Linked DNA regions of Luteolibacter sp. Y139. The protein of the gene in region 1 binds, or shares a complex with, the protein of each later gene. Links are inferred from orthologs where the notes say so. Each region holds a gene or a part of one and is shown in the gene's direction. Other genes may lie near its edges.

The links. The genes of interacting proteins can lie anywhere in the genome.
Region 2: the proteins of dnaN (region 1) and dinB are in contact, whole or in part, in a solved structure (PDB 1OK7), measured with the Escherichia coli proteins. The link is inferred for Luteolibacter sp. Y139 from one-to-one orthologs.

Annotation. Positions count from the first base shown.
Region 1 is NZ_JBBUKT010000008.1:163,915-168,292, forward strand. The notes cover bases 938-3,749. They hold dnaN (DNA polymerase III subunit beta), read left to right. Parts: upstream 938-1,700; coding sequence 1,701-2,798; downstream 2,799-3,749. Other genes in these bases: dnaA (chromosomal replication initiator protein DnaA), read left to right, coding at 938-1,560; WKV53_RS19390 (DUF7133 domain-containing protein), read right to left, coding at 2,935-3,749. In the rest of the region: more of dnaA, read left to right, coding at 139-937; more of WKV53_RS19390, read right to left, coding at 3,750-4,378. UniProt on the Escherichia coli protein: Confers DNA tethering and processivity to DNA polymerases and other proteins. Acts as a clamp, forming a ring around DNA (a reaction catalyzed by the clamp-loading complex) which diffuses in an ATP-independent manner freely and bidirectionally along dsDNA.
Region 2 is NZ_JBBUKT010000001.1:128,131-131,741, reverse strand. The notes cover bases 1-2,828. They hold dinB (DNA polymerase IV), read left to right. Parts: upstream 1-811; coding sequence 812-1,846; downstream 1,847-2,828. Other genes in these bases: WKV53_RS00525 (SdiA-regulated domain-containing protein), read left to right, coding at 2,642-2,828; WKV53_RS00530 (gamma carbonic anhydrase family protein), read right to left, coding at 1,872-2,411; WKV53_RS00540 (SDR family NAD(P)-dependent oxidoreductase), read left to right, coding at 1-730. Also shown: more of WKV53_RS00525, read left to right, coding at 2,829-3,611. UniProt on the Escherichia coli protein: Poorly processive, error-prone DNA polymerase involved in translesion repair and untargeted mutagenesis. Copies undamaged DNA at stalled replication forks, which arise in vivo from mismatched or misaligned primer ends.

The DNA of each region.
Region 1 (4,378 bases):
GAGCGGGTAAAATTTGAGTCCCACTCCCCGCACGGCACGCGTTATCCCTCCAACCCGTCGCGCACCGGAGGGCTCCCAAATTTCCCCTCCGGCTGTGGTTCGGCGCAAAAACCTTTTTTGACTACGCACGTGACAAACATGGAATCTGAGGAGTTCGAGGAGGATGCAATGACGGCCATCGCTGACGTGGCTGCACAATGGGAAGCAACCTGCGAAGTTCTCGGCGGTCTGGTGAGCAAGGATGCTTACCAGCGTTGGTTCCGGGCTTCGCGGTTGGTGGCGGTGGAGGATTCGAAGGCGGTCGTTGCCGTGCCGAATGACATCCACCAGGTGTGGATCGAGACGAACTACATGCCGGAACTCGCCACCGCGGTGGCAGAGACGATCGAAGGCGTTCGCGGGGTGAGGCTGGTGGTGGAGGACAAGCTCGCCGAGATCCTCGAGCCCGCTGCTTCGGACATCGATCGCGCGGTGCCGGCTCGCCCGGCGCAGGTCGCTCCGATGGGCGGTGAAGTGAGCTTTGAGAAGCGTCTCAAGACGTCCGGTCTCAATCCGCAATTCACGCTCGATAACTTCGTCGTCGGCGCGAACAGCCAGTTCGCCCACGCCGCCTGCGAGGCCGTCGGCAAGCGCAAGGGGCCGGGCTACAACCCGCTCTTCATTCACGGTGGCTCCGGTCTCGGCAAGACCCACCTCATGCAGGCGATCGGCCAGGAATTCCTGCGCAGCATGCCTGCTTCCCGCGTGGTCTATTTGACCTGCGAAAAGTTCACCAACGAGTTCATCGACGCCGTCCGCAAGGGCGACCTCGAGCGCTTCCGCAAGCGCTACCGCACGGCCGAGCTGATGCTCATCGATGACGTCCAGTTCATCGGCGGCAAGGAGCGCTCGCAGGAGGAATTCTTCCACACCTTCAACTCGCTGCTCGATGGCCGTTGCCAAGTGGTCCTCACCAGCGACCGCCCGGCCAGCGAGATCAAGAATCTGGAGCCGCGCCTCGTATCCCGCTTCGAATGCGGCCTCACGGTGGAGATCCAACCGCCGGTCTTCGAGACCCGCCTCGCGATCCTCCAGAAGAAGCGCGACGAGTGGAAGGTGAAGGTCGAGGAGGGCATCATGCGCTTCCTGGCTGACCGCATCCGCAGCAATGTCCGCCGCCTGGAAGGTGCGCTGATGCGCGTCGCCACCTTCGCCTCGCTGGCGGGGGAGAGGGTGACCGAGGAGCGCGTGGAGCACCTTCTCCGCGACCTCCTGCGCGAGGAAACCGGCAAGCAGGTGACGGTCGATTCGATCCAGCGCGCCGTGGCCGATCATTTCGACGTTCGTCTGGCAGACATGACCAGCCGCCGCCGTCCGGCCAGCATCGCCTTTCCCCGCCAGGTGGCCATGTACCTGAGCCGCACGCTCACCAAGCAGTCGCTCATGGAGATCGGGGAGGCCTTCGGCGGACGGGATCACGGGACGGTTATCCACGCGGTGAAACGGATCACGGCACAAATGGAGGCCGATCTCTCCACACGGGACGCGGTCGCGGTCATCGAGGCCTCGCTGCGACGCTGAAAACGGTGGGGATTTTTTGAAATTCCGGGAGGTCGTCCGAGGCGGGCGACCTTCCATGGCATTCCCGATAGATTGGCTTGCCAAGGGTCGGAGATTGCGGAGAGCATCACCCCCAGCCAACGAGTCTCCCGCTTTTCCCCATGAAGTTCAGCATTTCCAAAGAAGCCCTCCTTGAGGGGCTGCAGAAGGTCCAGCACGTGGTCAGCACTCGCACGACCCTGCCGATTCTTTCGAACGTGCTGCTGGTGGCGAAAAACGGCCGTTTGACCTTCACTACCACCGACCTCGATGTGGGCATCACCGGCTCGGTGGAAGCCAAGATCGAAAAGGAAGGCGCGACCACCCTGCCGGCCAAGCGCCTCGTCAACATCGTCCGCGAGCTCCCGGCGAGCGAGGTCGAGATCACCGTCGATGCCAAGAACATCGCCTCGATCCAGAGCGGCCCGTCCTTCTTCAAGATTATCGGCCTCGGCCAAGACGACTTCCCGCCGCTTCCCGACTTCGAGGGAGCCAAGGAATTCCGCATGCCGCAGCAGCAACTGCGCGACGGCCTTAAGAAGACCTCCTACGCGATCTCGACCGATGAGACCCGTTACGTCCTCAACGGCATCTACACCTCTTTCCGTGACGGCAAGCTGACGCTCGTCGCCACCGACGGCCGCCGCCTCGCGATGGTCGAGAACGACCTCGATTTCCCGGCCAGCCACGAGACCGACGTGATCGTGCCGACCAAGGCCGTTCAGGAACTCCAGCGCTTGCTCGGCGATGCCGGCGAAGTGCTCATCCGCCTCTCGGACAGCCAGATCTCCTTCTCCATCGGCGAACACCTTCTCATCAGCAAGCTGATCGAAGGCAACTACCCGAACTACCGCCAGGTGATCCCGGGCGACTCGACCGAGCGCGTCGAGCTGCCACGCGAATCCACCCTCGACACCGTCCGCCGCGTCTCGCTCCTGTCCTCCGACAAGTCGAACTCGGTGAAGCTCGTCTTCGGTTCGAACGTCGTGGAAGTCACCGCCAACTCGCCGGATGTCGGTGAAGCCCGCGAAACGATGGAAGTCGCCTACGGCGGCAAGGCGATGCAGATCGCTTTCAATCCGGAGTTCCTGATGGCTCCGCTGCGCAACCTCGAGAGTGACACCGTTTACCTCGATCTGATTGACGAGATGAGCCCCGGCGTGGTCCGCATCGACGGCAGCTTCCTCTACGTCATCATGCCGATGCGCGTGACGGGCTAAAGAAGCCACCAACCATTTTCAAGCCCGGACGCCGCAAGGTGCTCCGGGCTTTCTTTTGGTCAGCCGCTTGAGTTGCCAAAAGAAAACGGCCCGACCGGAATCTCCAGTCGGGCCGTAAATCAGAAAGAGCCGTCCGTTACTTCAGCTCCGGCGCCGTCCACGGCCGGCCGGTGCGGGCCTTGGTGGCTTCGCGTTGCTTCTTCACGAGGTCCGGTGTCACGGCGGTAGCCTTGTTGCTCCACTCGTTGCGGACATAGGTCGCGATGTCGGCGAGCTTCTGGTCAGTGAACATCGGATTGATCCCCAGCGATGGCATGTCGGCGGTAGGGGTGTAGTTTTGGCCAGCCACGGTGACCGGGCCGGTCATGCCGTGGAGCAGGATGCTGACGAACCGCTCCGGCTTGCCGGTGACCCATTCCGAGCCATCGAGCGGCGGGCCGAGGGCGGTGACACCACCGCCATCCGGGCCGTGGCAGCTGAAGCAAACCGCTTCACCGGCGAAAAGCGCCTTGCCGCGATTGAAGGAGGCAAGCTCCTCGCCCTTGAGCGATGGGCCTTCGGAAGCGGTGGTCGCATTCTTCGCGCCTTGGTCGAGCCAGGCGACCAGCGCGTTGTCCTTCGGATCGGCCAGCTTGGCGAACTCGGCTTCATGACCGTGCAGGCCGGAAACCGCCGCTTCTCGAACGAACCGCTCCTTGGACTCGGCCTTCAGCAGCGCCGCGAGGGCATCAAGGGATTTCGCCGTGCCCAGCGAACCGAGCACGCGGGCCAGGTAAGGGGCTGCCTCCGGCGCGGCGGGCTTCAGGGTAACCAGACCGGCCTCAAGCTTGGAGAGCTCAGCAGCATCAAGTCGCGTGCAGGCCCACAGTGCCGACGACTGGACCTTGGGATCCTTGTCCCGGAGTGCCGCGGTGAGATGCTCGGCTTTCAAGGCACCCATGCCTTCGAGGGTCCAGAAGGCATGCACGCGTGCCACGGGAGTGCCGCTGGCCGCCAGCTTGGCGAGCAGGGGAACCAGCGCGGGATCCTTGCGATCCACCATCACCCGTTGGGCGGTTTCGCGGTGCCAGGCGTTCGGATGCATCAGCATCTTCACGAGCTCCACTCCCTGCAGGGCGGCGATGTCCACCTTCGGCTCTAGCTTTCCGGAAGTACTACGGATCCGGTAGATGCGGCCATTGCCGAGGCCCGGCTTGTCCAGTCCGCGCGACAAGTGCTGCTGGCGCAGGTAGCTCGTCTGGTAGGTCTTGTGCTGGATGATGCCGTGATACATGTCCACCAGGTAGAGCGATCCATCGGGAGCCGTGTAGACATTGACCGGACGGAAGCGTTCGTCGGTGGAGGCGAGGAATTCCTTTTCGCCGAAGGGATGGGTACCGCTCTGCTTGCCGTCCTTCTCCTCGATCTTGATTGCCTTCACCAGATTGACCGAGGCCTCGGTCGAGAAGCCCATGCCGTAATAGTCCTTCGGGAAATTCGTGCCGCGATAGACGGTGATGCCGGCGGCGGCGGTGCAGTTGATGAGCTTGTAGGTCTTCGGGTCCAGCGTCTGCTCGTTGTAGCCGTTGGACTTCGACATG
Region 2 (3,611 bases), on another replicon or contig:
GCTGGGCAAAGGCTTCGCGCTCGCGCTTGCGAAAGCCGGTGCGGATGTCGTTGTCACGAGCCGGACCTTGTCTTCGCTGGATGAGACCGTGGCGGAAGTCGAGGCGCTCGGGCGCGAGGCTTGGCCGGTGGTGCTGGATGTGCGCGACAAGGAAAGCATCGATGCTGCGGCAGAAGCTGCGTGGTCTGCTGCGGGGCATCTCGACATTCTGGTGAACAACGCCGGCTGCAATGTCCGCAAGCCTGCGCTTGAGGTGACGTGGGATGATTGGAATCTGATCCTCGATACCAATTTGCGCGGCGTGTTCTTCACGGCCCAGGCGATCGCGCGACGGATGGTGGAGCGTGGCTACGGGCGGATCATCAATATCGGTTCGGTCACTTGCGTGAATGGCTATGCGGGCCTTGCTCCGTATGGCGCGAGCCGTGGTGGTGTGAAGCAGCTGACGATGAGCCTGGCGGATGATTGGGGGAGGCATGGGATCACGGTGAATTGCCTCGCCCCGGGTTGGTTCAAGACGGCGCAGAATGCGGTGATGTATGAGGATACGGGGTGGGTGGATTATCTGACCGATCGCATTCCGCTGAAACGGCCTGGAGCGCCGGGGGATCTGGATGGGACGCTAGTGTTCCTGGCTTCCGATGCGGGTGCCTATATGACGGGGCAGACGTTGTTGGTGGACGGGGGGATTTCGGTTGGGGCGGTGAAGGCGGTTCCGAAGAAGGCGTGAGGATGATGTGTCGACAGAATGTCGACACTCCTCAAGGTCGCTTGCGCTCCAGCAGGCCCTGCGGTTTCCTCAATTGGTCGCATGCGCAAGATCATCCACATCGACTTGGATTGCTTCTACGCGGCGATCGAGGAGAGGGAGAATCCTTCGCTGCGTGGCAAACCAGTGGGCGTGGGCGGCAGTTCGCGGCGCGGGGTGCTGACCACGGCGAACTACGAGGCGAGGAAGTTCGGTTGCCGGTCGGCGATGCCGGTGTTCAAGGCGTTGCAGCTTTGCCCGCAGCTGATCCTGGTGCCGGTGCGCTTCGACCTCTATCGCGCGGTGAGTGCGCAGGTGCGTGCGATCTTCGGGCGCTTCACGGAGAAGATCGAGCCGCTGTCGCTGGATGAGGCTTATCTGGATCTTTCCCACCTGAATTCCTCGGGGGAATCGGTGGCGCGAGAGATCCGCAATCAGATCCGCGAGGAGCTGGGAATCACGGCATCGGCGGGCATCGGGCCGAACAAGCTCATCGCGAAGATTGCCAGTGATTGGAACAAGCCGGATGGGCAGCATGAGGTCGGGCCGACCGACGTGGAGGCGTTCATGCGGGACCTGCCGGTGGGCAGGCTGTGGGGAGTGGGTGGCAAGATGCGGACGAAGCTGGAGTCGCTCGGCATCAAAACCTGCGGCGACATGCAGCGCTACGACAAGATCGAGATGGCGCGGCGCTTCGGCAAGTGGGGTCTCGAATTGTGGGAGCTATGCCGCGGCATCGATGACCGTGAGGTGGAGCCGCGGCGCATCCGCAAGTCGATCAGCAATGAGAATACCTTCCGGGAGAATCTGGTGACGCTGGATGAACTGAGGTCGCCGTTGCACGCGATGCTGGATGAACTGACGGCGGACCTTACCCGTCATGAGACGCGTGGTATTCGCTCGCTGGTGGTGAAGATGAAGTTCGCGGACTTCACGCGGACTACGGCGGAGAGGGCGCATGCCGTGCTGGAGCCGGAGATTTTCGACGAGCTTCTGGAGGAAGCGTGGCAGCGGGGTGAGGGGAAGCCGGTGCGGTTGTTAGGCGTGGGGGTGCGGTTCCGGGATCCGGAGGGGAGGGAGCAGATGGAGTTGCTCTGACGCGTCGACGGAACGTCGACACCCCTTATCGAGCCAAATACTTGCGGGACTGGACGACGTACTTCTCGGCCCAGGTTTTTACCTTGGCCTGCTCGTCGAGCGAGAGGGTGCGCACGACCTTTGCCGGTGATCCGAGCACGAGAGAGCCTGGAGGGATCACGGTGCCGCCGGTGACGAGGGCGCCCGCGCCGATGATCGAGCGTTCGCCGATCACGGTGCCATCGAGCACGATGGCTCCCATGCCGACGAGCACTTCATCCTTCACCGTGCAGGCGTGGAGGATGGCGGAGTGGCCGACGGTGACGAGTTCGCCGACGTAGCAGCCGTAGTCATCGGCGAGGTGGATCACGGCGTTGTCCTGCACATTGGAGCGCGGTCCTATGACGATTTCGTTGATATCGCCGCGCAGGGTGGTGTTGTACCAGACGCTGCTTTCCTCGCCCAAGGTCACGCGGCCGATGACGTCGGCACTGTTGGCAATGAAGGTGGTAGGATGGATTTGCGGCGTAAAAGACTCGTAGCGCTCGATGGCCATGGCAGGAGAAACGTGGGATGCGTCCGGCATGCTGTCAGCCGCGAATGTGGCGGATTTGCTACCGAACGGAAAGAGACCGATGGGGCAGAACGGGTAGACGGGGCAAGCTAGTCACAAATCCTGACCCCCTTGTGTCGCCGCACGGGCCAGCCTTCACTTTTCCAAGCGAAGCGGTCACGGCGTTTCGATTTAAGGTGGCTGGGAGGAGATCGACGAGCTTCCGCGAGGCAATCGCGGACCACACTTCCCACCGGATCCCCATGACACCGTCTCCACTCAAATCCTCGACACCGTCGATTTCCTCCCTCTCAGGGCTTTCCTCCCTGACCGCCTTGCTCGGCTTCGCGGCCGGCGGCATCGCGACTGCGGCCCCATTCACCACGGGCAACGTTGTGATCTACCGGGCCGGCACCGGCACCGGCAGCTTGGTGAACACCGGCAACCCGGTGTTTCTGGATGAGTACACGCCTGCAGGTGCGCTCGTGCAGTCGATCCCGATGCCGACGGCGGTCTCCGGCTCTGACAAGCGTCTGGTGGTGAGCGGCACTGCCTCGTCCGAGGGCATGATCACGCGGAGCGCCGACGGCAGATACCTTCTCGCCACCGGCTACGATGCACCGATCCCGACCACCGGTGTGGCGAGCACGCCGGCAGCGACCACGAACCGGGTGGTCGCCCGGGTCGATGGGTCCGGCATCGTGAGCACGTCCACTGCGCTCACCGACGCTCCCACGGGCAATAACATCCGCGGAGCGGCTTCGAATGACGGCACCTCCGTCTGGGTTTCCGGCGGCAGCAACGGCGTGCGATACGCGCCCACCCTGGCAACCACCACTTCCACCGATCTTTCCTCGGCCTCGCTGGCAAACTCGCGCGTCTTGTCGATTTTCGGCGGCCAGCTTTACGCGTCGGCCAGTTCGGGAACGAATACCTTCAAGGGTGTCAGCACCGTTGGCACGGGGCTTCCGACCTCGACGGGCCAGACCGTGACCCGGCTTCCCGGCCTGACGGACACGCTTTGCCCGAGTTCCTACGCTTTCTTCCTCGCCGATCTGGATGCGGGAGTGAGCGGCGTCGATACACTTTACATCGCCGACGACACCACCACCGGTGGCGGCCGCGGTGGCGTCCAGAAGTACTCGCTGGTCAGCGGCACTTGGACTGCCAACGGGATCGCGGGATCGGGAGCCGATTCCTATCGCGGGCTCACGGCCAAGGTCAGCGGCTCCA